2 regions of the Microbacterium sp. Z10_103 genome follow, and region 1 is predicted to be linked to the other one. Evidence: predicted binding sites of a transcription regulator. Region 1 holds the regulator's gene; the other holds the start of a gene.

The links. The regulator HrcA, encoded in region 1, represses chaperone genes, less so after heat shock. The targets are predictions, from matches to a motif close to TTNGCACTCGNNNNNNNCGAGTGCNAA.
Region 2: the regulator HrcA is predicted to act here: its motif matches at 3,631-3,657, upstream of groES (co-chaperone GroES).

The regions. Positions count from the first base shown of each region.
Region 1 is NZ_JBZEGK010000001.1:1,355,825-1,370,426, forward strand. Features, by position in the region: gene AC4FS2_RS06345 (PhoH family protein) at 1-1,060, opposite strand, end outside; gene AC4FS2_RS06350 (HIT domain-containing protein) at 1,038-1,385, opposite strand; gene AC4FS2_RS06355 (16S rRNA (uracil(1498)-N(3))-methyltransferase) at 1,429-2,160, opposite strand; gene dnaJ (molecular chaperone DnaJ) at 2,164-3,285, opposite strand; gene hrcA (heat-inducible transcriptional repressor HrcA) at 3,339-4,379, opposite strand; gene hemW (radical SAM family heme chaperone HemW) at 4,462-5,679, opposite strand; gene AC4FS2_RS06375 (DUF1990 domain-containing protein) at 5,679-6,329, opposite strand; gene lepA (translation elongation factor 4) at 6,438-8,282, opposite strand; gene AC4FS2_RS06385 (pyridoxal phosphate-dependent aminotransferase) at 8,295-9,449, opposite strand; gene AC4FS2_RS06390 (ExeM/NucH family extracellular endonuclease) at 9,667-14,319, shown strand; gene AC4FS2_RS06395 (alpha/beta fold hydrolase) at 14,383-14,602, shown strand, end outside.
Region 2 is NZ_JBZEGK010000001.1:319,832-334,433, forward strand. Features, by position in the region: gene AC4FS2_RS01390 (LuxR C-terminal-related transcriptional regulator) at 1-1,340, opposite strand, end outside; gene AC4FS2_RS01395 (Hsp70 family protein) at 1,377-3,410, opposite strand; gene groES (co-chaperone GroES) at 3,746-4,042, shown strand; gene rarD (EamA family transporter RarD) at 4,178-5,143, shown strand; gene AC4FS2_RS01410 (ABC transporter substrate-binding protein) at 5,304-6,584, shown strand; gene AC4FS2_RS01415 (ABC transporter ATP-binding protein) at 6,851-7,588, opposite strand; gene AC4FS2_RS01420 (ABC transporter ATP-binding protein) at 7,585-8,520, opposite strand; gene AC4FS2_RS01425 (branched-chain amino acid ABC transporter permease) at 8,612-9,592, opposite strand; gene AC4FS2_RS01430 (branched-chain amino acid ABC transporter permease) at 9,601-10,923, opposite strand; gene guaB (IMP dehydrogenase) at 11,187-12,689, shown strand; gene AC4FS2_RS01440 (GuaB3 family IMP dehydrogenase-related protein) at 12,765-13,880, shown strand; gene AC4FS2_RS01445 (SURF1 family protein) at 13,912-14,602, shown strand, end outside.

The DNA of each region.
Region 1 (14,602 bases):
GCCCAGACCGCCGGTCGGCCCGGCTGGCGAATTCGGTCGCTTCGTCGCGCTCCCGCTTGGATACCAGCCGCTTCTCGTCGTACTCGCTGTACGCGTCGACGATGCGGCCCACCAACGTGTGGCGGACGACATCTTCGCTCGTGAGGTAGGAGAAGTTGATGTCGTCGACGTTGGAGAGGATGCGGGTGACCAGGCGGAGGCCGGAACTGCCCTGCGGTAGGTCGACCTGTGTGATGTCGCCGGTGACAACCATGCGGGTGCCGAATCCGAGACGGGTGAGGAACATCTTCATCTGCTCGGGCGTGGTGTTCTGTGCCTCGTCGAGGACGACGAAAGAGTCGTTGAGCGTGCGACCGCGCATGTAGGCGAGGGGAGCCACTTCGATCGTGCCCGTCGCCATGAGCTTCGGCACGATCTCGGGGTCCATCATCTCGTTCAGCGCGTCGTACAGCGGCCGAAGATAGGGGTCGATCTTGTCGGTGAGCGTGCCGGGGAGGAACCCGAGCCGCTCCCCGGCCTCGACGGCCGGGCGCGTCAGGATGATGCGGCTGACCTCTTTGCGCTGCAGAGCCTGGACGGCCTTGGCCATGGCGAGGTAGGTCTTACCCGTCCCGGCGGGACCGATGCCGAACACGATCGTGCTCTCTTCGATGGCGTCGACGTACGCCTTCTGCCCCAGAGTCTTCGGCCGGATCACCTTCCCGCGGGAGGACAGGATCGCCTCCCCCAGCACTTCGGACGGTCGCAGCCCCCCGCCGGCGTCGGCGGCGTTGCGCAGGATGCGACTGGAGCTCGACACATCGGCGGGATCCAGTCCGTGACCGGCCCGCGTCATCGACAGCAGCTCGTCCACCAACTCCCGCGCACGGGCGACGGCCTCGGCCGGACCCGTCAGAGTGATCTCGTTTCCACGGACGAGCACGTCCACATCCGGATGTTCCTTCTCCACGACCCGCAGCAGGCGGTCCTGCGGACCGAGAAGCTGCACCATCGCCACGCCGTCCGCGTAGACGCGATCGACGGAAATGCCGGAATCATCAGCCACCGAGGCTCTTTTCATCAAGGTCACCCGCGAGGACGTGGGCGTGGACATGGAAGACGGTCTGACCGGCGCTGGGGCCGGTGTTGAAGACGAGACGGAAGTCGCCGCCGGCCTGTTCAGCCGCGACGCTACTGGCGAGCCCGACAAGCTCCGCCAGGAGTCCCGGATCCCCGGCGGCCAGCTCGACGACGTTGCGGTAGGCGCTCGTCTTCGGGATCACCAGCAGATGCACGGGCGCCTTCGGCGCGACGTCCCTGATGGCGAACGCGTTTTCCGTTTCGGCGATGATCTCGCCGGGGACTTCGCCCTCGAGGATGCGCGTGAAGATCGACGGTTCGCTCATACGTCCAGTCTATCGACGGGCCGCCCACCCCAGGCGGGGCGGGTCACCAGCGGCCGAGGGCCACGTTCGCCACCGAGAGAGCTGCGGCGCCTGCAGTCGAGGTGCGGAGTACTGTCGCGCCGAGGCGCACGGGCTCCGCTCCGGCCGCGGTGAGCGCAGCGATCTCGCCCGGCGACACACCGCCCTCGGGCCCGACGACCAGGGCGATGTCGCGCGCGTCGGCGCCGAGGTCGAGCCCGGACAGCGGCAAGGACGCGGACGGTTCGAGGATCAGCATCCGCACTCCCGGTGACAGCGCCGAGAGTGCGGTCGTGTCGACCGGCTCGGTCACGTCCGGCAGCCACGCGCGGTGCGCCTGCTTGGCGGCCTCTCGGACGATCGTGCGCCAGCGGCCGAGGGCCTTTTCGACTTTGCCATCCCACCGCGACACGCTGCGCTCCGCTTGCCAGGGAATGATCCGGTCCACGCCCAGCTCGGTGGCCGCTTGCACGGCGAGCTCGTCGCGGTCGCCCTTTGCGAGGGCTTGCACGAGGATCAGTCGCGGGGCCGGCGCCGGCACCTCGGTTCGGGCCGAGACCCGGACGACGACCTCCCGCGCCGACACGGAGGTCGCGGCGCCGTCGAGCCACACCCCGCGTCCGTTCCCCACGGTCACGCCCTCCCCGGACCGGAGGCGCCGCACGTTCGCCGCATGGTGCGCCTCCGCGCCGGTGAGGACCATGTCGCCGCCCGGCTGCGCGTCGGTCGCCTCCTCGGTGAGGAAGTGCAGCGCCACGGCTCAGGCGTTTCGGAAGCGGTCGCGCAGCTTCGCGAACAGCCCCTGGTGGAACTCCGCCAGCCGCGGCTCGGGCGGCTTCGCCCGCCGGGCGAACTCCTCGATGAGCGCACGCTCCTTGCCGTCCAGCCGCGTGGGGGTGACCACGTGCACGCCGACCCGCAGATCGCCGCGCTGAGTGCCGCGCAACGGGGTGACGCCGCGGCCCTTGATGGTCAGGACATCGCCGGATTGCACGCCGGGGCGCAGCTCGAGTTCGACCTCGCCATCGAGAGCTCCGATGGTGGTCTCCGTGCCGAGGATGGCGTCGGGCATCGACACCTCCAGCGTCGCCAGAAGATCGTCGCCCTCCCGGCTGAACACCTCGTGCGGGGCGACGTTGATCTCGAGATAAAGGTCGCCGTTCGGGCCGCCGGCGGGCCCGACCTCGCCGGACCCGGGTAACTGCAGCCGCAGCCCCGTCTCGACGCCCGCAGGAATATCGACCGACACCGTGCGACGCGAGCGGACCCGGCCCTGGCCCTGGCACGTGGCGCAGGGGTAGGGGATGGTCGTGCCGTATCCCTGGCAGGTCGCGCAGGGCTGCGAGGTGACCACGTTGCCGAGGAGGCTCCGCACCGTCCGCTGAACATTGCCGGTGCCGTGGCAGATATCGCACGTGACCTCGGACGTGCCGGGCTGACAGCAGGAACCCTGACACGTCTCGCACAGCACGGCCGTGTCGACCTCGAGGTCGCGATGCGCGCCGAACACGACGTCGCCGAGCTCCAGCGTCACCCGAACGAGCGCATCCTGGCCGCGCTCACGCCGCGACCGCGGGCGCCCACCGCGACCGCCGCCGCCCGTGCTTCCGAAGAAGGACTCGAAGATGTCGCTGAAGCCGCCGAAGCCGGCGGCACCGCCCCCGCCGAACGGGTTCGAGTCGCCGCCCATGTCGTAGCGGCGGCGCTGTTCCGGGTCGCTCAGAACGTCGTACGCATGCGTGACGAGCTTGAACTTCTCCGCTGCATCCTCGCCGGGATTGACGTCGGGGTGCAGTTCGCGCGCCAAACGCCGGTAGGCACGCTTGATCTCGTCCACGGACGCGTCGCGCGCGACGCCGAGGACCTCGTAGTGGTCAGCCACAGTCGCCTTCCTGCCCGCAGAGCGCGGGATCGTTCGGGAACCGGATGCCCGCCTCAGCGGCTGTTCTCGTCCTCTTCGAGCATCCGGGTCAGATAGTGCGCGACGGCGCGAACCGTCGCGAGATTGGAGGGGTAGTCCATTCGGGTCGGACCGAGCAGACCCACGCGTGCACCACTGGCAGGTGCGTCGTAGTCGCTGATGAGCACGGAGGCCTCGGGGAGGCCGAACGGTTCGTTCTCGCGCCCGATACTCGCCGAGAGTCCCTGTTCATCCGCGACCATCTCGCTCATCAGACGGAGCAGGGTCACCTGCTCCTCGATTGCTTCGAGGAGCGGGTAGATGCTGCCGCGGAAGTCCGACTCCCGCCGCGCGAGGGTCGCCGTGCCGGCCATCACCAGGCGGTCCTGGCGGAATTCCTCGAGCTCCTCGGCGAGCACGCGAAGGATGGGGTGCGCGATCGCGTCCAGTCCGCCGCCGGCAGGCGCAGCGCCGTTCAGGAGGGCCGTGAGCCGCTCCGCGCCGTCCCGCACCGAGCGCCCGACCACCAGCGCCCCGATGCGGGCTCGCAGCTGGACCAGCTCAGCGTCGGTGGGTGCCTCGCGGGCGAGCGCGATCCGCTGCGTGACACGGCCGGTGTCGGTCACGACGACCACCAGCATCCGGCCGCCGCCGAGCCCCACCAGCTCGACGTGGGTGACGTTCGCGGCGGCGAACGACGGATACTGCACCATCGCGACCTGCCCGGTCAGACGAGTGAGGGCACGGACGGTGCGCGCCAGCAGATCGTCCAGGTCGCCGGAATCGCCCAGAAACGACGCGATGGCGGAGCGTTGGGCCGGCGTGAGGGGGCGGAGGCCGGCGAGGTGATCGACGAAGACGCGGTATCCCTTGTCGGTGGGGACGCGTCCCGAGGAGGTATGCGGGGCGGTGATGAGCTCTTCGTCTTCGAGCAGCGCCATGTCGTTGCGGATCGTGGCGGCCGAGACGCCGAACGCGTGGCGATCGACGATGGCCTTGCTGCCGACGGGCTCACGCGTATCGACGTAATCCTGCACGATGGCTCGCAGCACCTGGAGACCGCGTTCCGTGACCATAGCGCTCCTCCCCTACGAACGTTGGCACTCGTCATCCCTGAGTGCCAATTCTAGCGGATGAGTGTGGACGTCAGCCGGAAGCTCACCGCGTCAGCGTGTGCACGACAGCATCCGCCAGCAGGCGCCCACGACGAGTGAGCACCACGCGCCCGCGCACGGCTTCGCCGCCCTCCACGAGACCGTCCGCCACGAGCCCGGCCACGGCGTGGCGTCCCTCGGCCAGGAGCTCGGCCACGGGGATGCCCTCCCGGATGCGCGAGCGCAACAGCACCGCCTCGAGCCGCTGGGCGTCGGCGTCCGGTCGCTCCCGTCCGGCCGCGGGCGACTGGCCCTGCGCGAGCCGGGCGGCGTACGCGGCCGGGTGGCGGACGTTCCACCATCGGACTCCCCCGACATGACTGTGCGCGCCAGGGCCGTAGCCCCACCAGTCGGTGCCGCGCCAGTACGCCAGGTTGTGCCGGGAGCGCTGCTCGGGGGTGCGTGCCCAGTTCGACACCTCGTACCAGTGGAGCCCCGCCGCCTCCAGCAGGTCGTCGGCCAGTTCGTACATGTCGGCCTCGAGGTCGTCGTCGGGCTCGGCGAGCTCCCCGCGCCGGATCTGCCGCGCGAGCTTCGTGCCGTCCTCGACGATCAGCGCGTAGGCCGAAAGATGGTCGGGTTCGAGCGAGATGGCCTCCTCCAGGGAGGAGCGCCAGTCTCCGAGCGACTCACCGGGGGTGCCGTAGATGAGATCGAGGCTCACGTCGAGGCCGGCCCGTCGCGCGGCAGCGACGGCGGTCCGGACGTTCGCGGGATTGTGCGTGCGGTCCAGAGCCGCCAGGACGTGAGGTTGCGCGGACTGCATGCCGATGGACATCCGGGTGACGCCGGCGGCGGCCAGTTCGACGGCGACGGCGTCGGTCACGGTGTCCGGATTGGCCTCGACGGTCACCTCCGCGCCGGGGACGACTCCGAACGCGCCTCGGACGCCGTCCAGCATCCGTGCGAGGTCACCCGGCGGAAGCAGGGTCGGTGTTCCGCCACCGAGGAACACCGTGGATGCCGGTCGCACCTCTCCGGTGCCCGCGAGGACGCCGACCGACATGTCGATCTCTCGGAGGAGAGTGTCGGCGTACTGGTCCTGCCGGGCGCCGCGGAGTTCGGAGGCGGTGTAGGTGTTGAAGTCGCAGTACCCGCACCGCACTCGGCAGAACGGCACGTGGAGGTACGCCCCGAAATCGGCCGCGGGATCGGTATGGATGTCAGCAGGGAGGGCTCCGTCGAGCGGTGCGGGCTCGCCGAGAGGAAGAGCAGCGCCCATCAGCGCGACGTCGCGTACAGCGGAGAGATCGCGCGCAGGTACCGCTGGAACAGGTCACGACGCCGGTGGCGGATGAGCCGCGGGTAGAGCCGGTAGAGCAGCGCAGCCGGAGCGTCGAAGGCCCGGACGGTGAACCACACCTCGTCGTTCTCGCGCCACTCGAGCAGGAACAGCTCCTCGCCGCTGACGACGGAGTCTCCGACCGTCCCGAGGATGAAGCCCACGCGACGCGGCTCTTCGCTGACGGAGATCACACGTAGTTCGGCGTCGACGCGCATCCGGCGCACGCGACCGCGTAGGCGCACCGTCGTACCGGGGGCCACGAACGGGGTGCCGTCCGCATCGAATCGCTGGTCGGATTCGAGCCGGCTGGGGGCGACCGGATTGCCCTCGGCGTCGTAGCCGACGCCGGCATACATCGGCCCCTGTGCGGGGCGGACGTCGGTGAGCGAGAGACCCCCTTCGCGCTGCGCAGCCCACGACAGGAGCGCTTCACTCGCCACCGCGAAACGCTCCTCGCCGCTGCCGATCCGCCAGCTCTCCTCCGCGGGAATGGACCGCTCCGGCGGGTAGTGCATGAGGTCGGGTGCCTGGGTCGCTCCCACGGCGGCGTAGTCGACCGTCTCGTCTCGAAAGGTCCCACGGCGCATGCATCCAGGGTACTTCGGGTTTCCCGTGTGGCGCCCGTGATCTCCCCAGCCCTGTGGAACATGCTCCGATTCGGGCGGTCTCCCGCGGGGCCGGCGCCCGGGCGCGGGCTACTTCTTGGTGTCGATGTCGCCGGAGAGAGCGGCGATGAACGCCTCCTGCGGCACCTCGACCCGGCCGACCATCTTCATGCGCTTCTTGCCCTCTTTCTGCTTCTCGAGGAGCTTGCGCTTGCGGGTGATGTCACCGCCGTAGCACTTGGCGAGCACGTCCTTGCGGATGGCGCGGATGTTCTCACGGGCGATGATGCGCGCGCCGATCGCCGCCTGGATCGGGACCTCGAACTGCTGGCGCGGGATGAGCTTGCGCAGGCGCTCGGTCATCAGTGTGCCGTAGGCGTAGGCCTTCTCCCGGTGCACGATCGAGCTGAAGGCGTCCACCTTCTCGCCCTGGAGGAGGATGTCGACCTTCACGAGGTCGGCCTCCTGCGAGCCGGCGGGCTCGTAGTCGAGGCTCGCATACCCCTGCGTGCGGCTCTTGAGCTGGTCGAAGAAGTCGAACACGATCTCGCCGAGCGGCATGTTGTACCGCAGCTCGACGCGGTCCTCGCTCAGGTAGTCCATGCCCAGGAGGGTGCCCCGGCGGGACTGGCAGAGTTCCATCACCGTGCCGACGTAATCCTTCGGCAGCAGGATCGCCGCCTTGACCATGGGCTCCGAGACCGAAGCGACCCGCCCGTCCGGGTACTCGCTGGGGTTGGTGACGGTGATGGTCTCCCCCGTGTCGGTGGTGACGGTGTAGATCACCGACGGCGCAGTGGTGATGAGGTCGAGTCCGAACTCGCGGGCGAGGCGCTCGGTGATGATCTCCAGGTGCAACAGCCCGAGGAAACCGGCCCGGAACCCGAATCCCAGCGCCACCGACGTCTCAGGTTCGTACTGCAGGGATGCGTCGGAGAGCTTGAGCTTGTCGAGCGCCTCACGCAGGTCGGCGTAGTCGCTGCCGTCGATCGGGTAAATGCCCGAGAACACCATCGGTTTGGGATCGGTGTACCCCGGCAGGGCGTCGGTCGCGGGCTTGCGGTGCGTGGTGATGGTGTCGCCCACCTTCGACTGGCGGACGTCCTTCACCCCGGTGATGAGGTAGCCGACCTCGCCCACGCCCAGCCCCTGGGTGGGCGTGGGCTCGGGGCTGGACACCCCGATCTCGAGGAGTTCGTGGGTGGCCTTGGACGACATCATCTGGATGCGCTCACGCGGATCGAGCTTGCCGTCGATCATGCGCACATACGTCACCACGCCGCGGTACGCGTCGTACACGGAGTCGAAGATCATGGCGCGGGTGGGGCCTTCGGCCTTGCCCTGGGGTGCCGGAATCTCTTGGACGATCCGGTCGAGGAGCTCTTCGACGCCCTGGCCGGTCTTGCCGCTCACCCGCAGGACGTCGTCGGGGCTCCCCCCGATCAGTCCGGCGAGCTCGGCGGCGAACTTCTCGGGGTCAGCCGCGGGGAGGTCGATCTTGTTCAGCACCGGGATGATGTGCAGGTCGTTCTCGAGCGCGAGATAGAGGTTCGCCAGGGTCTGCGCCTCGATCCCCTGCGCGGCGTCGACGAGGAGGACCGCACCCTCGCACGCGGCAAGAGACCGGCTGACCTCGTACGTGAAGTCCACGTGCCCGGGCGTGTCGATCATGTTCAGCGCGTAGGTCTGGGATGCCGAGGCCCACGGCATCCGGACGGCCTGGCTCTTGATCGTGATGCCACGCTCGCGCTCGATGTCCATGCGGTCGAGGTACTGCGCACGCATGTCGCGGTCGGCGACGACACCGGTGATCCCCAGCATCCGATCGGCCAGCGTCGACTTGCCGTGGTCGATGTGGGCGATGATGCAGAAGTTTCGGATCAGCTCGGGCGGGGTCGCGGACGGCGCGAGAGGCTGTAGGGCACGGGGTGACATGTCCCGTCGATTCTACGGGCGCGGCGCGTGCGGCGCGGGCAGTCGCCGCATCCCCTCCACGAGCGCCCCTCGATCGCTCGCCACGCACACGCGGATCCACCCCTCGCCGGACGCCCCGAACGCGGAGCCGGGGGCCACTGCCACACCGCGCTCGTCCAGGAACCGCTCGCACCATGCCGCCACGTTCCCCTCGGTCGCGTGCGACATGTCGATCCAGAGGTAGAAGGCGCCGCTGGGCTCGAGATAGGTGAATCCGCCGTCGTCGAGCACCGCTGTGGCGGCTCGAAGGTTGGCGGCGTAGTGCGCTCCCGCCGCGATGACGCCGTCCTGAGGTCCGGTGAGAGCTTCGAGGGCGGCGTACTGCGCGGCGGTGTCGACGCAACTGATCGCCGCCTCCTGCACGCGAAGCATCGTCTCGGTCATCCCCGGCGGGGTGACGAGCCATCCGACTCGCGCACCGGTCATGGCGTAGGTCTTGGAGGTCGAGAACACCGTGAGCACCCGCCCGTCGGTGTCGAACGTGGCTGCGCTGGCGTGGGGCGCACCCCACGTGAACCGTTCGTACACCTCGTCGCTGATGAGCCACAGATCGTGCCGACGGGCGAACGCGACGAGCTCGGCGATGAGGTCGGGGGCGTAGGTGACCCCGAGAGGGTTCGACGGCGAGTTGATGACGATCGCGCGGGTGCGCGGTGTGACCAGCTGCGCGAGGGCGTCGGGGTCGGGCGCGAAGCCGCGCACGGCTTCGAGTCGGTACGGCACAGGGCGGGCCTGGAGCATATGAGCGTTCATCGTGAAGGTGGTGTAGCCCGGGTCGGGAACGAGGACCTCGTCGCCGGCGCTGAGCGCGAGCGTCATCGCCTGGTGCAGCGCCTGCGTTCCCCCCACGGTGACCCAGACCTGCTCGAGGTCGACGTCGAGGTCGTTCTCGCGTGCGAGCTTGGCGACGATCGCCTCGCGGAGCGGCCGGATGCCGCCGTTGGGCGTGTAGCGGGTCGCACCGTCCGTCCACGCCTGCGCGCCTGCCGCGCGGATCCGCTCCGCGACGGCCTCCCCGGGCTCGCCGACGGACAGGATGATCGTCCCCGGGCGCCGCAGCGCGATCTCCAGAATCCGGCGCACGCCCGACCCCGGCATGTCGTCGATGTGCGCGGAGACGTGCGGCATGCCGCCATCGTAGGGGGCGCCCCCCATCTCCGAACCCAGGCGCGGGCGACCCGCCGACGAGCATCATTTCGATGGCGGGAACGGACTGTTCACACCCCGGAAACCCGGTGTCCGCGGCCATCCCTATGATCGGAGTCAGGTCCCCCCGACCCCCCACGGTGCCCACCCCGGGCGCATCGCGATGCTCGCGTGCGCTCAGAATCTCGGAGAAGAGTCTGTGACGACGCATCCCTCGGTCCCGGTTCTGCGTGACTCCCACCGGACGGGGACGATCCGCTCCCTGCTCTCGGCCGCGCTCGTCGGCGCGCTGTCCCTCGGCGCGGTCGGTCTCGGCGTCCCCGCCTCGGCCGCAGTGAGCCCGGATACCCCGGTCGTCATCAACGAGGTGTACGGCGGTGGCGGCAACAACGGCGCCACCCTGACCCACGACTTCGTCGAGCTGGTCAACGTCAGCGACGCACCGGCGGCGCTGACGGGCTGGACGCTGCAGTACGCCTCCGCCACCGGCGCATTCTCCCAGCAGCTCCCGCTGACGGGCACCATCCCCGCACGCGGCCACTTCCTCGTTCAACTCGCTGCGGGCGACGGCGGAACCACTCCCCTGCCCACCCCGGACGCCACCGGCTCGCTGGCGCTCGGGGGCACCGCGGGCAAGGTGGCCCTCGCGTCCGACACCACGGCGGTCAGCGGCCCGGATGCGGCGAACGTCGTCGACTACGTCGCGTGGGGATCGAACGCCACTCCCGCGGCCGGCACCCCCGCGCCGGGGGCGACGAACACGACGAGCGTCTCTCGGGATACCGCGCACACCAACACCGCCGTCAACGGGGCGGACTTCACCGCGGGAACTCCCACCCCGCGGAACTCGCAGGGGGCCGCCGAACCCGCCCCCGGGCCGACCCCGGAACCCACACCCACCGAACCCGCGCCCGAGCCCACGCCGACGGACCCGGCGGTCGTGACGATCGCCGGCATCCAGGGCACGGGACCGTCGAGTCCGCTCGGCGGTCAGACCGTGACGACCGAGGGTGTCGTAACGGCGCACTACCCCACGGGCGGTTTCAACGGGTACGTGATCCAGACGCCCGGCACGGGCGGCGCGCTGGATCTCGCCACCCACACCGCGTCCACCGCGGTGTTCGTTTTCGCGCCGCAGGCGGTCTCGGAGGTCGCCCTCGGGCAGACCGTCCGCGTGACCGGGGTGGTCGGTGAGTTCAACGGCCTGACGGAGCTGACCGTCGGGCCCAGCGACGCGCAGGTGATCGCCGACGCGGCCGAGCCCGTGCCCGCCACCGTGGGGTGGCCCACCGATGACGGCCAGCGTGAGGCACTCGAGTCGATGCTCGTGCAGCCGCAGGGCGCCTTCACCGTCACGAACACCTTCACGACCAACCAGTACGGCGAAGTCGGACTCGCAGCTGGCGACGAGCCGCTGCGCCAGCCGACGGATGCCGCGACCCCGGGCAGCGGCGAGGCGGCGGCGGTCGCAGCTGACAACGCGGCGCGTGCCGTGACCCTCGACGACGGTGCGTCGACCAACTTCCTGAGCGCCGCGAACAGCGGGCTGACCCCGCCCTACGTGTCACTGACGGAGCCGGTGGTCGTCGGCGGTGCGGCGCGCTTCGCCGCACCCGTCATCGTCGACTGGCGCAACGGCGCCTGGAAGCTCAACCCCACGCGCGCGCTGGTCGGCGACGGCTCGGGCGGCGACGACGGCGTGGAATTCTCGAATCCCCGTACGGCGGCTCCCGCCGGCGTGGGGGGCGCTGTGAGCGTCGCATCCTTCAACGTCTTGAACTACTTCACGACGCTCGGAGACAGTGACCCGTCGTGCGAACCATTCGTAGACCGCACCGGCAACGGCAACAACGTGGACGAGGGATGCCTGCAGCGGGGCGCTTGGGATGCGGCGGACTTGGAGCGCCAGCAGGACAAGATCGTCTCGGCCATCACGACCCTCGACGCCTCCGTCGTCGGGCTGATGGAGATCGAGAACTCCGCGGCGCTCGGTGAGACGCCGGACGAGGCCACAGCATCGCTCGTGGACGCGCTGAACGACGCGGCCGGAGCAGGCACGTGGGACTACGTCCGATCCTCGGAGGAGCTGCCGCCCGTCACGGAGCAGGACCTCATCACCAACGCGATCATCTACCAGCCGGCGCTCGTCGAGCCCGTCGGACCGTCCCGCGCCCTGGGCGCCCTGAGCGACGGCGACGAGGCGTTCAGCAACGCGCGTGAGCCGATCGGTCAGGTCTTCGAGCCCCTCGCCGGAGGCGACCCGTTCCTGTTCGTCGTGAACCACTTCAAGTCCAAGGGATCGGCCGGACCGCTCCCCGGCGACGAGGACAGCGGTGATGGACAGGGGGCATCGAACGCTTCCCGAGTGGCGCAGGCGACCGCGCTGCGGGACTGGGTCACCGACATCCAGGGTGATACCGCCTCCGTGATCCTTGCCGGGGACTTCAACTCCTACGGCCAGGAGGACCCGCTGCAGGTGCTCTACGCGGGGGGTTACGCGGACGCGGAGGCTGCCTTCGAACTGGGCGAGTCGAGCTACTCGTTCCAGGGACTGTCGGGCTCACTCGACCACGTGCTGCTGAACGAGGCGGCGCTCGCACGCGCCACCGGCGCCGACATCTGGAACATCAACTCGGGCGAGTCCGTCGCTCTGGAGTACAGCCGCCACAACAACCACGGCGCCCTCTTCCACGAGCCCGGCCCGCACCGCTCATCGGACCACGACCCCGTCAAAGTCGGCCTCACCGCCGAGGAAGCACCGGTCGAGATAGACATCCTGACCATCAACGACTTCCACGGTCGAATGGAAGCGAACCCGTCCGGTGACGAAGCGGGTGCTGCGGTGATCGCCGGGGCCGTGAAGGCGCACGAGGCGGAGAACCCGAACACCTTGTTCGTGTCGGCCGGTGACAACATCGGGGCATCGACGTTCACGTCGCTGATTCAGGACGACAACCCCACGATCGACACCCTGGTGGCATCGGGGCTGGACGTGAGCGCGGTGGGTAATCACGAGTTCGACCGGGGGCTCGATGACCTCGTGAACCGGGTCATCCCGCGGTTCGGGGGGAACACCGACCCGGCGAATGTGACCGCCGAGCAGCGTGCACTTGGTGAGGCGTACGGCCTCGGGGCGAACGTGTACGCGAAGGGCACCGCCGATCCGGTGCTTCCGGAGTACGTGATCAAGGAGCAGGACGGTGTGGGGGTCGCCTTCATCGGGACGGTGACACCGGACACGGCCACGATGGTCGACCCCGCCGGGGTCGCGACGATCGAGTTCGGCGACCAGGTGGAAGCGGCCAACCGGGTCGCCGCCGAACTGGCAGCGCGGGATGATGTGGACGTCATCGTGCTGCTGACCCACTCCGGCGCCGCGACCTCCGGCGACTGCGCGGCCCTCGCCGCCGATCAGGCCGGGTTCGGGGCGCTGGCGACCGGCGCGTCGGCGGAGATCGACGCGATCGTGTCGGCGCACACGCACCAGACCTACGCGTGCGACGTACCCGTCGATGGGGCTGCGGGTCAGACCCGCCCCGTGATTCAAGCGGCGGAGTACGGCAAGGCGATGGGCAAGCTCGACATCGCCTACGACCGGGTCCGCGACGAACTGGTCTCCATCGATGGAAGCACCTTCCCCTTGAAGGGCGCGTACCCCGCCGACGCCGACATCCAGGCGACCGTTGACGCGTACGTCGCCGAAGCCGACGTGCGCGGTGCCGTACCGGTCGGGGAGATCAGTGGCGACATCCTCCGCGGCGGTGCCAAGCCCGGTGATGACCGCGGGGTGGAGTCGTCGATGGGGAACTGGGTCGCCGACGTGTACCTGTGGGCCACCAGTGACAACCCGCAGTTCGCGGGCACCCCGGCCCAGATCGCGTTGATGAACCCGGGCGGACTGCGAGCGGACCTGCTCCGCGGCGAGGACGGCATCGTCACCTACAAGGAAGCGGCCCTGGTACAACCCTTCGCCAACACCCTGGTGACGGTCACCCTCACCGGCGCGCAGATCCAGGAGATCCTGCAGCAGCAGTGGAAGGCGACCGGCGACCGACCCAAGCTGCACCTGGGGGTCTCGGACGGGTTCAGCTACGAGTACGTCGAGGATGCACCGCCGCCCGGGCAGGCCGCACCGCGGAGCGGGCGGGTGGTCTCGATGAGCTATCAGGGTGAGGCGATCGCTCCGACGGACACGTTCACCGTCGTGACGAACTCGTTCCTCGCCAACGGCGGCGACGGATTCGCCACGTTCGCCGAAGGCACCGACCGCACCGACACCGGTCAGGTCGACCTCGACGCGACGCTGGCGTACTTCGAAGAGTTCGACGTGGTCGACCCCGCGCCGCTCGGTCGCGCGATCCTGTCCCTCGTCGGCAACCCGGGTCAGAACCCGGGGACGCCGCCGACGCCGGTCGACCCCGGTGTCACCCCGCCCGCGGCCGGTCAGCAGACGGGTGGCGAGTGGGCCGACGTCACGCTCAGCAACGGCGGTCGCGTCGAACAGGGCGGCGTGCTGCGGGTCACCGTCAGCGACCTCGACCCCGGGCAGCAGATCGCCGCGACCCTGTTCAGCGACCCGATCATCGTCACCGGCATCCCCGCGGCCGACGCCTCCGGCGTCACCTCGTTCTCGATCGCGTTCCCCGTCGACTTCGACCTCGGCGCCCACCGCCTGGTCATCACGGCAGCCGGACTCGACCCCATCCAGGTCGGCGTCACCGTCCTCCGATCCGGCGCCCTCGCGGTCACCGGTGCGGAACTGCCGTGGGGTGTCGCCCTGGCGGGCGGGTTCCTGCTGGTGGCCGGCGGCCTGGCGTTCGTCCTCCGGCGCCGGACCGCCGCGTCGCGCTGACGCGTGCAAGGCGGCCCCGGTCTCCCGTGCGGAGAGGCCGGGGCCGCGTCGTATCGTGGGTGCATGACGGTCCAGGTCGTGCTCGTCCACGGCATCCGCACGTCGGCGACCATGTGGCGCGCCCAGGTCGCGTACCTCGAAGGCCGTGGCACGCCCGTGACGGCGGTGGACTTGCCGGGCCACGGCACGAGGATGGCCGAAACCTTCACCCTCGACGGCGCACTCGAGACGATCGACACCGCCGTGCGCGCCGCCGCCGAACGCGGCCCCGTGCTCCTGGTGG
Region 2 (14,602 bases), 1.0 Mb from region 1:
AGACCTCGCGCGAGGAGGTCCTGGGACACGATCAGGGTCGACGGGACCGCCCGCGCGGGGCGTACGTCCGCGAGGCGGTCGAGTTCCTCGACGTCGCCCGCGCCGATCGCCGCGATCGTGGCATGGGCCACCGCATCGGGAGAGCCCAGCGCGGTATGTGTGAGGACGGTGGACGCCATCCGCATGTCGCCTCGCGCCGCCCAGACGGCCGCCGCGATCGAGCCCGCCTCGGCGAAGGTCGCGTGCGGGGGTTCTATCGCCGCGGCATCCAGCACCGTCCCGGCGGTGTCGATCGCCCCGGCGTTCCACGCCGCCCGTGCTCGCCGCACGGCGACGGTCCGCGGATCGGCGCCGGCCTCACCGGCGGCCCGGAACAGTTCGTCGGCACGACGGGGGTCACGCGGAAGGGCCGCGTCGCCGTCGAGCAGGAGCGCCGTAGCGACGCGCGGATGGTGCAGGCCGCCGAGAAGCTCACGCAGTGTGGGATCCGTCTCCGTCATGCCCGATTCCGCGTACAACCCGACCAACCGGTCGATGCCGATCGTGGCGCGCACGGTGTCACGGACCACCGGTGCCGGCTGCCCGTTGCGCAGCAGGAGCCCTTTCGCGTGGCCGGCGTGCGACCACTGCGCTGCCTCATCCGAGGGGAGGCTCTGAGGCGTGAGGCACAGCGTCTCGATCGCCCGCCGGAGGTCATCGTCCAATCCGGCGATGCGGTGCGCGATGATGTCGCGCAGCTCTTCCCGCACGCTGTGGTGTGCCGCATCCTCGTCGCAGTTGTCGCTGTGCACCGCGAGCGCCTCCGAGACCAGCCACGTGAGATGCCCGGTGAGGTCGAGGATGCTGTCGATACAGCGCGGTGTGATCCGGCATCCCTTCTCCGCGCATTCGTCCAGCACGTCGGCACGCGTCACATGGCCCAGCACGATCGCCGGATGCACCTTCTCCAGCTCCTCGGCGACCGCACGCAGCTCGTCGCGGGCGGGCCACGGGCGCATGGCGAGGACGATGCCCGCGCCGGGGATGCGGAGCCGCTCGGCCACCGCGGCGAGGTCGTCCGGGTGAAGGAGATGAGCATCGTCGACGACGACGACCTCGGTGGCAGACGCGGACGCGATGGCGCTCGCCGATTGCGCCGGCACGGCGGTACGCCCGTCCTGCGCGAACTGCGCGAGAAGCCGCCGGATGAGGCGCGTCTTCCCCGAACCCGCCGTCCCGACGAGCAGCACGCGCGGGGCGCGGTCATCGTGGACGAGCGCCTCCACGTGCATGCGCGCCGGGCGCGTCAGGATCATCGGAACGCCGTCGAACTCCTCGTGGAGCAGGGGAGAGATGGGCATGGTCGCCGTGGTCGCCATCGTCCGGACCCGTGCGGCTCAGGCAGCCGAGATCGGCGAGGGAGCGGGTGCGGGCTCCTCGGCGGGCGGGGTCGACTCGCCGCCACCGTTTCCGCCGCCGTCGTGATCGCCGCCGCCGCCGTGGCCGCCGCCACCACCGCCACCGTGGCCGCCGCCGTCGTGGCCGCCGCCGCCGTGGCCGCCACCACCACCGCCGTGGCCGCCACCGCCTCCGGTGTCACCGCCACCGGTGCCTGCGTCGCCGCCGGTGCCTGTGTCGCCCCCGGTGCCTGTGTCGCCTCCGCCGGTGTCGCCTCCACCGCCGGTGCCTGTCTCGCCTCCGGTGCCCGTGTCGCCTCCGGTGTCACCGCCGCCGGTGCCTGCGTCGCCTCCGGTGCCTGCGTCGCCTCCGGTGTCGTCGCCCGTGCCGCTCCCGGTTGCGGGGTCGGTGGCGGGGGAGCCGGTGGACGGTCCCGCCGGCGTCCCGGTCGATGCGGGATTACCCGAGCCCGACGGTGTCGACGGCGATGCGGCCGTCGACTTCGGTGCGGTCGCCGTGCGTGGAGCCTCCGGCGCCGCGGTCCGCTTCGTGCCGGGGGTCGGGCCCGCCGGCTTCTTCGCGGGCGGGCGCTGGGAGGACTGGGCGGACGGTGCGGACGGGGTCTGTACCTCGGCCACCGGCTCGACGATCGCCTCCGCGACGGGCGCTTCGACCGAGGCTGAGTCGTCGACGTCGTCCAGGGCGACGGGCGCTGTCGTCATCCCTGCCCGCTCGGATGCGGTGATCACGCCGGTGCCGAGCGCCGGTGCAGCAGCGACCCCCATGCCGGTGACGAGGATCGCCGCGCCCACGGTGATGTACGCGGCACTCGGCAGCCGCCGGAACCAGGCCCGACGCGGAGCGGCAGACGCCGGAGCCGGCGTCTCGAAGATCGCGAGCGCCGCATCCGTGTCATCCGCGTCGTCGCCGGCGTGCGCCGCGACGGCAGCCCGGGCCGCGTCGGCGGCGGCCCTCGCCGCGCCGAGCGCGATGATCGCCTTCGGGTCGGCGTCCAGGGCGATCGGACGGTCGAACCGCTCCGACAGCACCTGCGCGACGCGCGGGATGCGTGAGGTTCCGCCAGTGAGGAGGATCGCGTCGACGTCCGCGAGCTCGACGTCCGCGGCATCCAGAGCATCCTGGAACGCCTCGACCGTGCGCTCCAGGTCGTCGGCGATCATGAGCTCGAACTCGTCGCGGCTCAGGCGCACGCTGCGCTGGTCGCCGCCGACGAGCACGGGCACCACGGCCTCCGAATCGAACGACAGCGACTCCTTCGCGTCGACGCACTCGCGGCGGAGCGCCGACAGGGCCATCCGCCCCGCGGCGGTTCCCGAGAGAGTCGTCGCGTCGACCTGTGCGGTCCGCACGACGTGGCGCACGACCGCGTCATCGAAGTCGGCACCTCCGAGGTCGGGGATCCCCGACGGTGCACCGACGATGCGAACCTCGCCGTGCGCGTCCTTCTTCAGCGCGACCGCGTCGAACGTCCCCCCGCCGAAGTCGTACACGGCGAGCACCCGTCCTGCGTCCAGCGGATTGGTCGACTCGTAGTGCCGTGCGGCAGCTTCGGGTTCGGAGATCACGACGACATCGCGCCATCCCTGGGTCGCCAGGGCCGCCCGGACGAGACCGCTGCGATAGTCGCCCCAGGCCGCCGGCACGGTGATCGCCAGCTGGGCCGGCGTATCTCCCTCGCGCTCCACGACGACCCGCGCGGCCCAGTCCACCGTGAGGGCGTACAGCTCCTCCGGCGCGAACGCGCGGTCGCCCGCGAGGATCGGCACGTCGTCGCCGATCCTGCGCTTGTACTCGCGGATCAGGCGGTCGGGCTGCGTATGACCGCGCCGTTCGGCGGCGTCGCCGAACAGCAGTTCGCCGTCGGCGGCGAAGGCCACGGTCGGTGCATTGTCACCGCTGCGCCCCAGAGGCACCGGTGTCGCCAGCAGACTGCCGTCTGGAGCAGACCTCGCGATAGCCGCCGAAGTGCGGCTCGTTCCGATGTCGATCGCCAGAAAGTACGCAGCATTCATATTGTTTTCCCCCGGACGAAGGTGCGCCGAAACACACCCGCTCGTCTCCACACCATCGGTATGGAATGCCTTGCGACATCCCCACTGATGTCCCAATTCGTCGGCCCGTGCCCCCTACGTGCCGACCTGTGATCGGGATTCTTACACACGCATCAACCGATAGGAAGAGAGGTCGGAACACGCCCGCCGTGCTCGTGCGCCCACGTCCGGAGTGCAGGGATTGGCACTCGCGTTGCATGAGTGCCAACTCTTTCCGTAGACTGGCGTTAGCACTCTCCATGGGTGGGTGCTAACGAGTCTTCCGTACCGAAGCGTCAAGAAAGAAGAGGTAGACCGTGTCGGTTTCCATCAAGCCGCTCGAGGACCGCATCGTCATCCAGCAGGTCGAGGCAGAGCAGACCACCTCCAGTGGTCTCGTCATCCCTGACACTGCCAAGGAGAAGCCCCAGGAGGGCGAGGTCGTGGCCGTCGGGCCGGGCCGCATCGACGACAACGGCAACCGCGTCCCGCTGGACGTCGCCGTCGGCGACCGCGTCATCTACAGCAAGTACGGCGGCACCGAGGTGAAGTTCGGGGCCGACGAGTACCTCGTGCTCTCGGCGCGCGACGTGCTCGCAGTCGTCGTCCGCTGACGCACACGTTCTGACGAAGGCCCCGGATGCTGCGGCATCCGGGGCCTTCTGCATCCCCGCGCGGTTCCCTCCGGCGCCTAGGGCGGCGCGCCTAGGGCGGCGCGCCTAGGGCGGGGCGCCCGTAGGCTTGATCGAGTGACCCGGACGACCGACCACCTCCCGTCCGCACCCCGCCGGTCCGAGGGCCGCGAAACGTTGCTCGGCGGGGGGTACGCCTTCGTGGCGTACCTCATGTGGGGGGTCCTGCCGCTGTACTTCGTCTCGCTGGCGCCGACCGGGCCGTGGGAACTCGTCGCATGGCGGATCGTGCTGTCGCTGGTGTTCTGCGTCGCCCTGCTCGCCGTCACGCGGGCGTGGCGGCCGCTCCTGGCGATCCTCCGCCAGCCGCGTCTGCTCGGCTGGACCGCCTTGGCGGGGGCGCTCATCTACGTCAACTGGCAAATCTACGTGCTCGCCACCCTCACCGGCCACGTCATCGAGACGAGCCTCGGGTACTTCATCAATCCGCTCGTGACCGTCATGCTCGGCGTTTTCCTCCTCCGCGAGCGCCTTCGCATCACGCAGTGGGTCGCGCTGGGGATCGCTGCCGTCGCGGTGATCGTGATCATCGTCGGGTATGGCGCCTTCCCGTGGATCGCGCTCGGGCTGGCGTTCTCCTTCGGCCTGTACGGACTGGTGAAGAAGCGCATCGGCGGGGCCGTCGACGCCGTCAGCGGACTGACGCTCGAATCGGCGTGGCTCACTCCCGTCGCTCTCGTCCAGCTCGCCATCGTCGGCGCCACCTCGGGCCTCACGCTCTTCACGGCCGGCGCCGGGCACGCCATCCTTCTGCTCCTCGCGGGCGTCGTGACGGCCACTCCGCTGCTGTTCTTCGCCGCCGGTGCCCGCCGCACGCCGCTGACGGTCATGGGGATGCTGCAGTTCGTGGCGCCCATCCTGCAGTTCTCGATCGGGGTGTGGGTGCTGGGCGAGCCGATGCCCCTGGAGCGCTGGATCGGATTCGGGCTCGTCTGGGTGGCCCTGATCCTGCTCACCGCGGACTCGGTGCGAGGTGCACGGCGCGGGCGCGGGGCGACCGCGGATGTGGCGGAACTGGCCTGACGCGCGGCCCGAGGGCCGCAGCATCCGTGCCAGGTAACGATTGGGTCCCGTTACACATCGTTAACGAACGGCAATACTCGCGAGATGCCCCGCGCATTAGGTTTAGCTCACTGGTGGCGCCCGAGTTGGCCCGCCTTCATACACAGCAGCAAGGAGCAACATGAGCGTCTTCACACGTTCGCGCGCCGGTAAGGTCATCGGCGGCATCGCCGTGGTCGGTGCCAGCGCGCTCATTCTCGCCGGGTGCGCCGGCGGCGGCGGCGAAGCCGCCGAGAGCGGCGACTCGTCGTCCGAGGTCGGCGGCGAGCTCGACCTCAAGATCGGCACCGCGCTTCCTCAGACCGGAAACCTGGCCTTCCTCGGCCCGCCGGAAGAGGCCGGCGTCGGCTACGCCGCCTCACAGATCAACGAGATCTCCGATGAGACCGGCCTGTCCATCGAGGTGGCGTTCGGTGACTCCGGCGACACCGACAACAAGGCATACGAGACCGAGATCCCCCGCCTGCTGGGCGAGGACGTCTCCGCGATCATCGGTGCTGCCTCGTCCGGCACGTCGCTTCAGTTCATCGACCAGGTCGTCGGCGCGGGCGTCATCCAGTTCTCGCCGGCCAACACGTCGGACGCCTTCACCACCTACGAGGACAACGGGCTGTACTTCCGCACCGCACCCTCCGACGTGCTGCAGGGCGAGGTGCTCGGTAACCTCATCGCGGAGGACGGCAACCAGACCCTCGGTCTGATCGTGCTGAACGACTCGTACGGTACCGGCCTGGCCAAGTACGTCTCGGAGGCCTTCGAGGCCGCCGGTGGCGAGGTCGTCGCGGAGACCACTTACAACACCGGTGACACCACGTTCGACACGCAGATCAGCGAGGTCCTCGCGGCCGACCCCGACGCGATCGCCCTGATCACGTTCGACGAGGTTGCCACGATCCTGCCGAGCCTGTTCGGTCAGTACCCCGCCGAAGACCTGTACTTCGTCGACGGTAACCTGAAGAACTTCGGTGACACGTTCCCGGCCGGCTCCCTCACGGACGCCAAGGGCACGCTGCCCGGTCTGTCGATCGACTCGATCGCCGACTTCACCTCCGAGCTCGACGCCTTCGTCGAGGCCGAGGGTGACCCGGCTCTGGAGGACTACAGCTACGCGGCTGAGTCTTACGACGCCACGGTCCTGCTCGCGCTCGCCTCGCTGGCAGCCGGTTCGACCGACCCCGCCGACATCGCCGAGAAGCTCGTCGAGGTCTCCGGTGGTTCGGGCGACGGTGAGACCTGCTCGACGTACGCGGACTGCGCCCAGATCATCCTGGACGGTGGCACCGCGGACTACGACGGCATCTCGGGTCCGATCACGTTCGACGAGGTCGGCGACCCGACCGAGGCGTCGATCGGCATCTACCAGTTCGGCGAAGACAACAACTACGTCGCATACGAGGGCTGATCACCGCATTCACGCGAAAGGCCCCGGTCGCAAGACCGGGGCCTTTCCCGTTCCCGGGGCGCGCCGCTCGGGGGGAGCGGTTCGCGAGTGCACGAGTTCTTTGCGAGTGCACGGGTTGTTTGCGTGATGAGGTCGTGCGTTCGGCAGCATCCCGTGCACTCGGGGCACCAGCACCCCGCTGCGCGGGCGCGGGGACGGCAGAGGGGGGATGCCGCGGGGCATCCCCCCCTCGAAGAGCCCGGGTTACCGGCCTCGAAGAGTCCGGGTTACTGGCCCAGCGTGCCGAGGTACAGCTCGGTGACCTTGGGGTCGTTCAGCAGCTCGCGCCCGGTGCCGGTGTAGGCGTCGCGACCCTGGTCGAGGACGTAGCCGCGGTCGCAGATCTGCAGGCACCGGCGGGCGTTCTGCTCGACCATGATGCAGGTCACGCCGGCCTTGTTGATCTCCGAGACGCGGATGAACGCCTCATCCTGACGCACCGGCGACAGACCCGCTGACGGCTCGTCCAGCAGCAGCACCTTGGGGTCCATCATGAGCGCTCGGCTCATGGCGACCATCTGGCGCTCACCGCCGGAGAGCGACCCGGCGCGCTGCTTGAGGCGTTTGCCCAGTTCGGCGAAGATCCCGGTGACGAACTCGAGGCGCTCCTTGTAGATCTTGGGGTTCTGGTAGAGCCCCATCTGCAGGTTCTCTTCGATCGTGAGACTCGGGAAGACGTTGTTGGTCTGCGGGATGAAGCCGACCCCGCGCCCGACCAGCTTGTTGGCCCGGAGCCCCGTGATCTCTTCACCTTCCAGGAGCACGCGGCCGCTGCGCACGTTCACCTGCCCGAAGATCGCCTTCAGCAGCGTCGACTTGCCGGCGCCGTTGGGCCCGATGATGCCGATGAGCTCGCCCTGGTGGGCGGTGAGGGAGCAGCCGTTGAGGATGTTCACACCGGGGAGGTACCCGGCGTGGACGTCGTCGACGAAGACGACCGCGGTGTCGGTGGCAACGGCGCTCATGAGCGGTTCTCCTCGTCTTCGGCGACGCCCTGGTCTACGAGGAGGGCGGCGCTGGCGCTCTGGGATGCTGCGGCATCCGTCGTGGGATCGGCTGCGACCACGGGGATGCGCCCGGTGACGACGCCGAGGTCGAGTTCTTGGTGCGCGCCGAGGTACGCGTCGATGACGGCCGGGTTCTTCATGACCGACGTCGGATCGCCCTCGGCGACGATACGGCCCTCGGCCATGACGATGACCCAGTCGGCGATGTGGCGGACCATGTGCATGTCGTGCTCGACGAACAGCACCGTCATCCCGAGATCCTTGAGGTCGAGGATGTGGTCCAGCAGCGACTGGGTGAGGGCCGGGTTCACGCCCGCCATCGGCTCGTCCAGCATCACGAGCGTGGGCTGGGTCATGAGCGACCGCGCCATCTCCAGGAGCTTTCGCTGACCGCCGGAGAGGGACGCGGCGAAGTCGTCGGCCTTCGTGTCCAGCTTGAACTTCTGCAGCAGGACCTCGGCGCGTTCTTCGATCTCCGCGTCCTGCCCGCGCCAGGCAGCGGGGATGAGGCTCGAGAAGAAGCGCTCGCCGCGCTGCCCCGTGGCGCCGAGCTTCATGTTCTCCATGACCGTGAGCAGGCCGAGGGCCTTCGTCAGCTGGAACGTGCGCACCAGCCCCAAGCGCGCGACTTTGTAGGCCGGAACGCCGGAGAGCGACTTGCCGTCGAACGTCCACGACCCCGTGTTGGGCTTGTCGAACCCGGTGAGGAGGTTGAACAGTGTCGTCTTGCCGGCGCCGTTCGGTCCGATCAAGGCGGTGATCGCGCCGCGGGGGACCTCGAGGTGCTCGACGTCGACGGCGTTCACGCCGCCGAACGAGCGGGTGATGTTGTCGGCCACGATGATCGGGTCGACCTTCTTCACACCCGGGGCCGCCTCACCCACGTGCAGGCCCGTGGCTTTCGGGCGGGGCGTGGGGGAGGTCGTCGCGGGGACGGCCGACGCGTCCACACCCTCGGAATCGGCACCGCTCGGAATGCTGTTACCGGACAAAGGTCAGCTCCTTCTTGTTGCCGAGGATGCCCTGCGGCATGAAGATCACCAGCAGCATCAGTGCGATGCCGACCAGGATGAAGCGAAGCGTACCCGCCTGGATCTGTGACATGAAGGGGAGGACGCCGGCCTCCACGAGCGCGGGCAGGACGTTCGAGAGGAAGGTCTGCAGTGCCCAGAAGATGAGGGAACCCAGGAGCGGTCCGAACACCGTCGCGGCGCCGCCGAGGAGCAGAGCGGTCCACACGAAGAACGTCAGGGACGTGACGTACACGCCGGGGCTGACCGCGGAGGGCAGGGCGTACACGATCCCACCGGCCGCGGCGAGCATGCCGCCGAGCACGAGCGACTGCAGCTTGTACGAGAACACGTTCTTCCCGAGCGAGCGCACAGCGTCCTCGTCTTCGCGGATGCCCTTCAGGACGCGCCCCCAGGGGCTGCGCATCAGCATCCACACCACCAGCACCGCGATGCCGAGGGTGACCAGGCCCATGATGCGCACCCACCAGCCGTTCTCGTTATACGTCCACGGGCCGAGGCCGTAGGTGCCGTCGGGGAGTGGATTCGAGGCGCGGAAGCTCGCGTGGTAGCCGCTGAGCCCGTCGGCCGAGCCGGTGAACTCGTCGAACGCGGTGGTGAGGAAGAGGAGCCGCACCACTTCGGCTGCGGCGATGGTCACGATGGCGAGGTAGTCGCCGCGCAGCCGCAGGGTTGGGATGCCCAGGATGAGGGCGAACACGGCGGCGGCGGCCAGTCCGACCAACGCCCCGGCCCACCAGGGGAGGCCGAAGGAGAGGATCGAGATCGCGTAGCCGTACGCGCCGATGGCCATGAAGCCGGCGATGCCCATGTTGATCAGGCCCGCGTAGCCGAAGTGCACGGCCAGGCCGAGGGCCGCCAGCGCGTAGCCGATCGTGGCCGGGCTCAGGATCGACGAAGCCGTGTTGGAGAGGATGGGAAGCCATTCCATTTGCGCGCCTAACCTATTCTCTCGCGGCGGCCGAGGATGCCCTGCGGTCGGAACAGCAGGATCACGATGAGGATGAACAGAGCAACGGCGTACTTGAGGTCGGACGGGATCCCGAAGAGGGTGGATACCTCGACGAGGAGCCCGACGATGATCGACCCGATGAGGGCGCCGTAGGCGGTGCCGAGACCGCCGAGGGTGACCGCGGCGAACATGAGCAGGAGTACCTGCGCCCCCATGTCCCACTTGATGCCCGGGCGGTAGTAGGCGTAGAGGATGCCCGCGAGGGCGGCCATCGCGCCGGAGACGACCCAGATGATCCGGACCACGAAGTCGACATCGATACCGGATGCGGCCGCCAGCGACGGGTTGTCGGAGATCGCGCGGGTCGCCTTGCCCAGGCGCGACCGGGTCAGCCACAGCGCGAAGACCACGATCACGATGATGGAGATGCCGATCGAGACCAGGTCGATGACGCTGAGCTGAACGGAGCCGAACAGCGGGATCTTCGGTGCGGAGGAGAACGGAAGCTGGCTCGTGCCGCCGCCGATGAAGAACTGGTAGACGTACCGGAGCGTCAGCGACAGGCCGATGCTCACGATCATGAGTTGCACGACGCCGACCCGGCGCCGCCTGAGCGGGCGCCACAGCACCATGTCCATCACGAGCCCCAATGCCGCCCCCAGCAGCACGGCAAGGGGGAAGCCGAGCCACCAGGGCAACGCGAGGGTGGCAGGGCCGACGAGGAACAGCGCCGCCACCGCTCCGAAAGTGACCATCTCGCCGTGGGCGAAGTTGGAGATACCCGTCGTGCCGAAGACCAGGGAGAGTCCCACGGCCGCCAGCGCCAGCATCAGACCGAAGCTGAGGCCCTGCACGACCCGCTGGACCAGCTGATCGACGAAGCTGGTGACGTTGCGCTCACCTTCGCCGATGAAGAAGTTCACGGTGACGCGGCCGCCCGCACCCACCTCGACCTCTTTGACGTTGGGGGTGTCGTCCTCGGCCTCCACGACCGCGATGCCCTCCGGCAGGGTGTCCTCGTCGAGTTCGACGGTGTATTCCTCGCCGCGCTCGGGAACCCCGACGCGCCACTGACCCTCGGCATCCGTCTCGGCTTCCTGCTCACCGCCGGGGCCGTCGATCACGAGGACGACTCCCTCCAGCGGCTCGCCGTCGAGTTGGACGTTTCCGCTGATGCGGTACGGGTCGTCCTCGGCCGCGACGGCGGGTGCCGCCCCGGCGAAGACGCCCAGCAGCGTGAGCAGGAGCGTGAAGACAGCGGGAAGGGTTCTCGCGCGGCTTCGACGCGGCCCATTGGTCGTGGGACTCACAAATCCTCCAGTCGGCGGTGGCCGAGGTCGGGTGTCTCGCATCGGCGGTGACGCACGACGCTACGAGCGTAATGTGTCGGCAGTGTTTCACCCACTCGACGGGAGTGGTGCGTGATCGGATCGGAATACTTCGGACACCTGAGCCGTTCCTGTCCTTTGTCGGGTATTTCCCCGCCGCCCCGACCTAGAATCGAAAGAGCGCGGGCTTCCGCGCACCGGCCGTCGTCGTCCCTCGAGCAACGCGCCGCGCGCGCAGGAGAACCATGGAGAACCACGACCCCTTCGGCTTTGTCGGCCTGACGTACGACGATGTCCTGCTGCTGCCCGGACACACCGATGTCATCCCGAGCGAAGCCGACACGTCTTCGCGCGTGACGCGACGGATCACCGTGGCAACGCCGCTGTTGTCGGCGGCCATGGACACCGTCACGGAGGCGCGTCTGGCGATCGCCATCGCCCGCGAAGGGGGCCTGGGCATCCTGCACCGCAACGCCTCCATCCAGGAGCAGGCCGCGATGGTCGACCGCGTGAAGCGGAGCGAGTCCGGCATGATCACCGATCCGATCACCACCACCCCCGACGCCTCGATCGAAGAGGTCGACGGGCTGTGCGCGAAGTACCGCATCTCGGGTCTGCCGGTCATCGATGACGACGGTCGCCTGGTGGGCATCATCACCAACCGCGACATGCGGTTCGTCTCCGGATTCGAGCGCCAGACCACCAAGGTGCGCGACGTCATGACGAGCGACGGGCTCATCACGGGTCGAGTCGGCATCGGAGCGAACGAGGTCATCGCGCTGTTCGCGCAGCACCGCGTGGAGAAGCTGCCGCTTCTGGACGACGACGGCAAGCTCGCCGGCCTCATCACGATCAAAGACTTCGACAAGAGCGAGAAGTATCCGCTTGCCACGAAGGACGAGCACGGCCGGCTGCGGGTCGGTGCCGCGATCGGCTTCTTCGGGGATGCCTGGGAGAGGGCTGAAGCCCTCCGCGATGCGGGCGTGGACGTGCTCGTCGTCGACACGGCGAACGGACAGTCCGCGGGCGTCATCGACATGGTCCGCCGGCTGAAGACCGACCCGACCTTCGCGCACATCGACGTCATCGGGGGCAATGTGGCCACCCGCGAGGGCGCCCAGGCGCTCGTGGATGCCGGGGCGGATGCGGTCAAGGTCGGCGTCGGGCCGGGCTCGATCTGCACGACGCGCATCGTCGCGGGCGTGGGCGTCCCCCAGGTCACCGCGATCTGGGAGGCCTTCCAGGCGACGCGGGAGGCCGGCATCCCGGTCATCGCCGACGGCGGTCTGCAGTACTCCGGTGACATCGCCAAGGCGCTCGTCGCGGGAGCCGACACCGTCATGCTCGGGTCGCTCCTCGCCGGCACCGACGAATCGCCGGGCGAGATCGTCTTCCAGGGTGGCAAGCAGTTCAAGCAGTACCGCGGCATGGGATCGCTCGGTGCCCTGCAGACGCGTGGCAAGAAGACGTCCTACTCCAAGGACCGCTACTTCCAGGCCGACGTCCCCAGCGACGACAAGCTCATCCCGGAGGGTATCGAGGGTCAGGTCGCCTACCGCGGTCCGCTCTCCGCTGTCGCGTACCAGCTGGTCGGCGGTCTCCGGCAGTCGATGTTCTACGTCGGTGCCCGCACGATCGAGGAGCTGAAGGCCAAGGGCCGCTTCGTTCGGATCACCTCCGCGGGCCTGAAGGAGTCGCACCCGCACGACGTGCAGATCGTCGTCGAGGCCCCCAACTACAAGAGGTAACCGGTCGACTCGCCATTACGCGTCCGACCAGCCCCGACCGCCGGCGGAACCCCCGGGTAGGCTGGACCGGTGACCATGGAGATCGACCTCGGCCGTGCCAAGCGTGCGCGCCGCGCCTATACGTTCGACGACATCGCGGTCGTGCCGTCCCGGCGCACCCGCAACCCCGAAGACGTCTCGACGGCGTGGACGATCGACGCCTTCCCGTTCCAGATCCCGGTCCTCGGCGCCCCGATGGACTCCGTCGTCAGCCCGCGTACGGCCATCATGCTCGGCCAGCTGGGCGGCCTGGGCGTTCTCGACCTCGAAGGGCTGTGGACGCGCTACGACGATCCCGAGCCGCTCCTGGATGAGATCGCGCGGCTGGATGATGCGGATGCCACGCGCCGCATGCAGGAGATGTACTCCCAGCCCATCCGGCCCGAACTCGTGCGCGATCGGCTCGCCGAGATCCGCGCCGCCGGGGTGACCGTGGCCGGTGCTCTGACGCCGCAGCGGACGCAGGAGCTGTACGAGACCGTGGTCGCCGCCGGCGTCGACCTGTTCGTCATCCGCGGCACGACGGTGTCGGCCGAGCACGTGTCGAGCGTCGCCGCGCCCCTGAACCTGAAGAAGTTCATCTACGACCTCGACGTGCCCGTCATCGTCGGTGGCGCCGGCACGTACACCGCCGCCCTCCACCTCATGCGGACGGGCGCCGCCGGAGTGCTCGTCGGATTCGGCGGGGGTGCAGCCTCCACGACCCGCGCGACCCTCGGCATCCATGCCCCCATGGCCACCGCCGTCGCCGACGTCGCCGGCGCCCGCCGCGATTACCTCGACGAGTCGGGCGGCCGTTACGTGCACGTCATCGCGGACGGCGGCGTGGGAACCTCCGGCGACATCGTCAAGGCGCTCGCGATGGGCGCGGATGCGGTGATGCTCGGCGTCGCGCTGGCCCGCGCCACCGACGCCCCCGGCCGGGGATTCCACTGGGGTCCGGAGGCCCACCACCCGCAGCTGCCGCGCGGACGCCGCGTGCGCGTCGATCAGACCGGCCCCCTCGAAGAAGTGCTGTACGGACCCGCACCGGTGTCCAACGGCACGGCGAACCTCATCGGAGCGCTCCGGAAGTCCCTGGCAACCACGGGGTACTCCGATCTCAAGGAGTTCCAGCGCGTCGAGGTCGTCGTTGCCCCCTACGGCAGCTGATGCAGCCCTCCCTCCCTCGCCGGGGCGGGCGATGAGCGACGCCCCCGACACACTGCCCGAGGTCTTCCCGCCTACCCTGCGGGAGGTGCTCCTCCGACCGCAGTGGCTCGCGATGCTGGCGCTCTGCCTGGTCGTGGCCGGGGTCTTCGCGTGGCTCGGTCAGTGGCAGCTCGGCCGCGCGATCGATACGTCGCCGCCCCCTCCGGGCATGACGGAAGAGCTCCGGCCGCTCGCCGACGTCGCGCAGCCGGGGGAGTACCTGCCCGAGCCGCTCGTCGGCCAGCAGGTCGAGACCGTCGGACGCTGGATCCCGGATGACTTCCTGGTGGTCTCGGCGCGGGTGAACGACGGCGTGGAGGGATTCTGGGTCACCGGACAGTTGCGCCTCGCCGACACGGACGTCCCCACCTCCCTGGCCGTGGCCGTGGGGTGGGCACCGGACCGCGCGTCGGCCGAATCCGCCGCATCCGCCCTGTCGGAGGAGGCGAGGGAGAATCCGGATGCGCTGGTGGAAGTGACCGGCCGTCTCATCTCGGACGAGGGGCCGGCGCTTCCTCCCGCCTCAGATCCGCAGGAGATCACCCGCATGTCGCCGCCCGCGCTGCTCTCGCGGTGGCACGACATCGAAGGCATCGACGTGTATCGCCCGTACCTGGTCTCCTTCGAGGCGCTCGGCGGGCTCGAGGAGATCTCGTCACCGGCCCCCGAAGAGGGGAGCAACG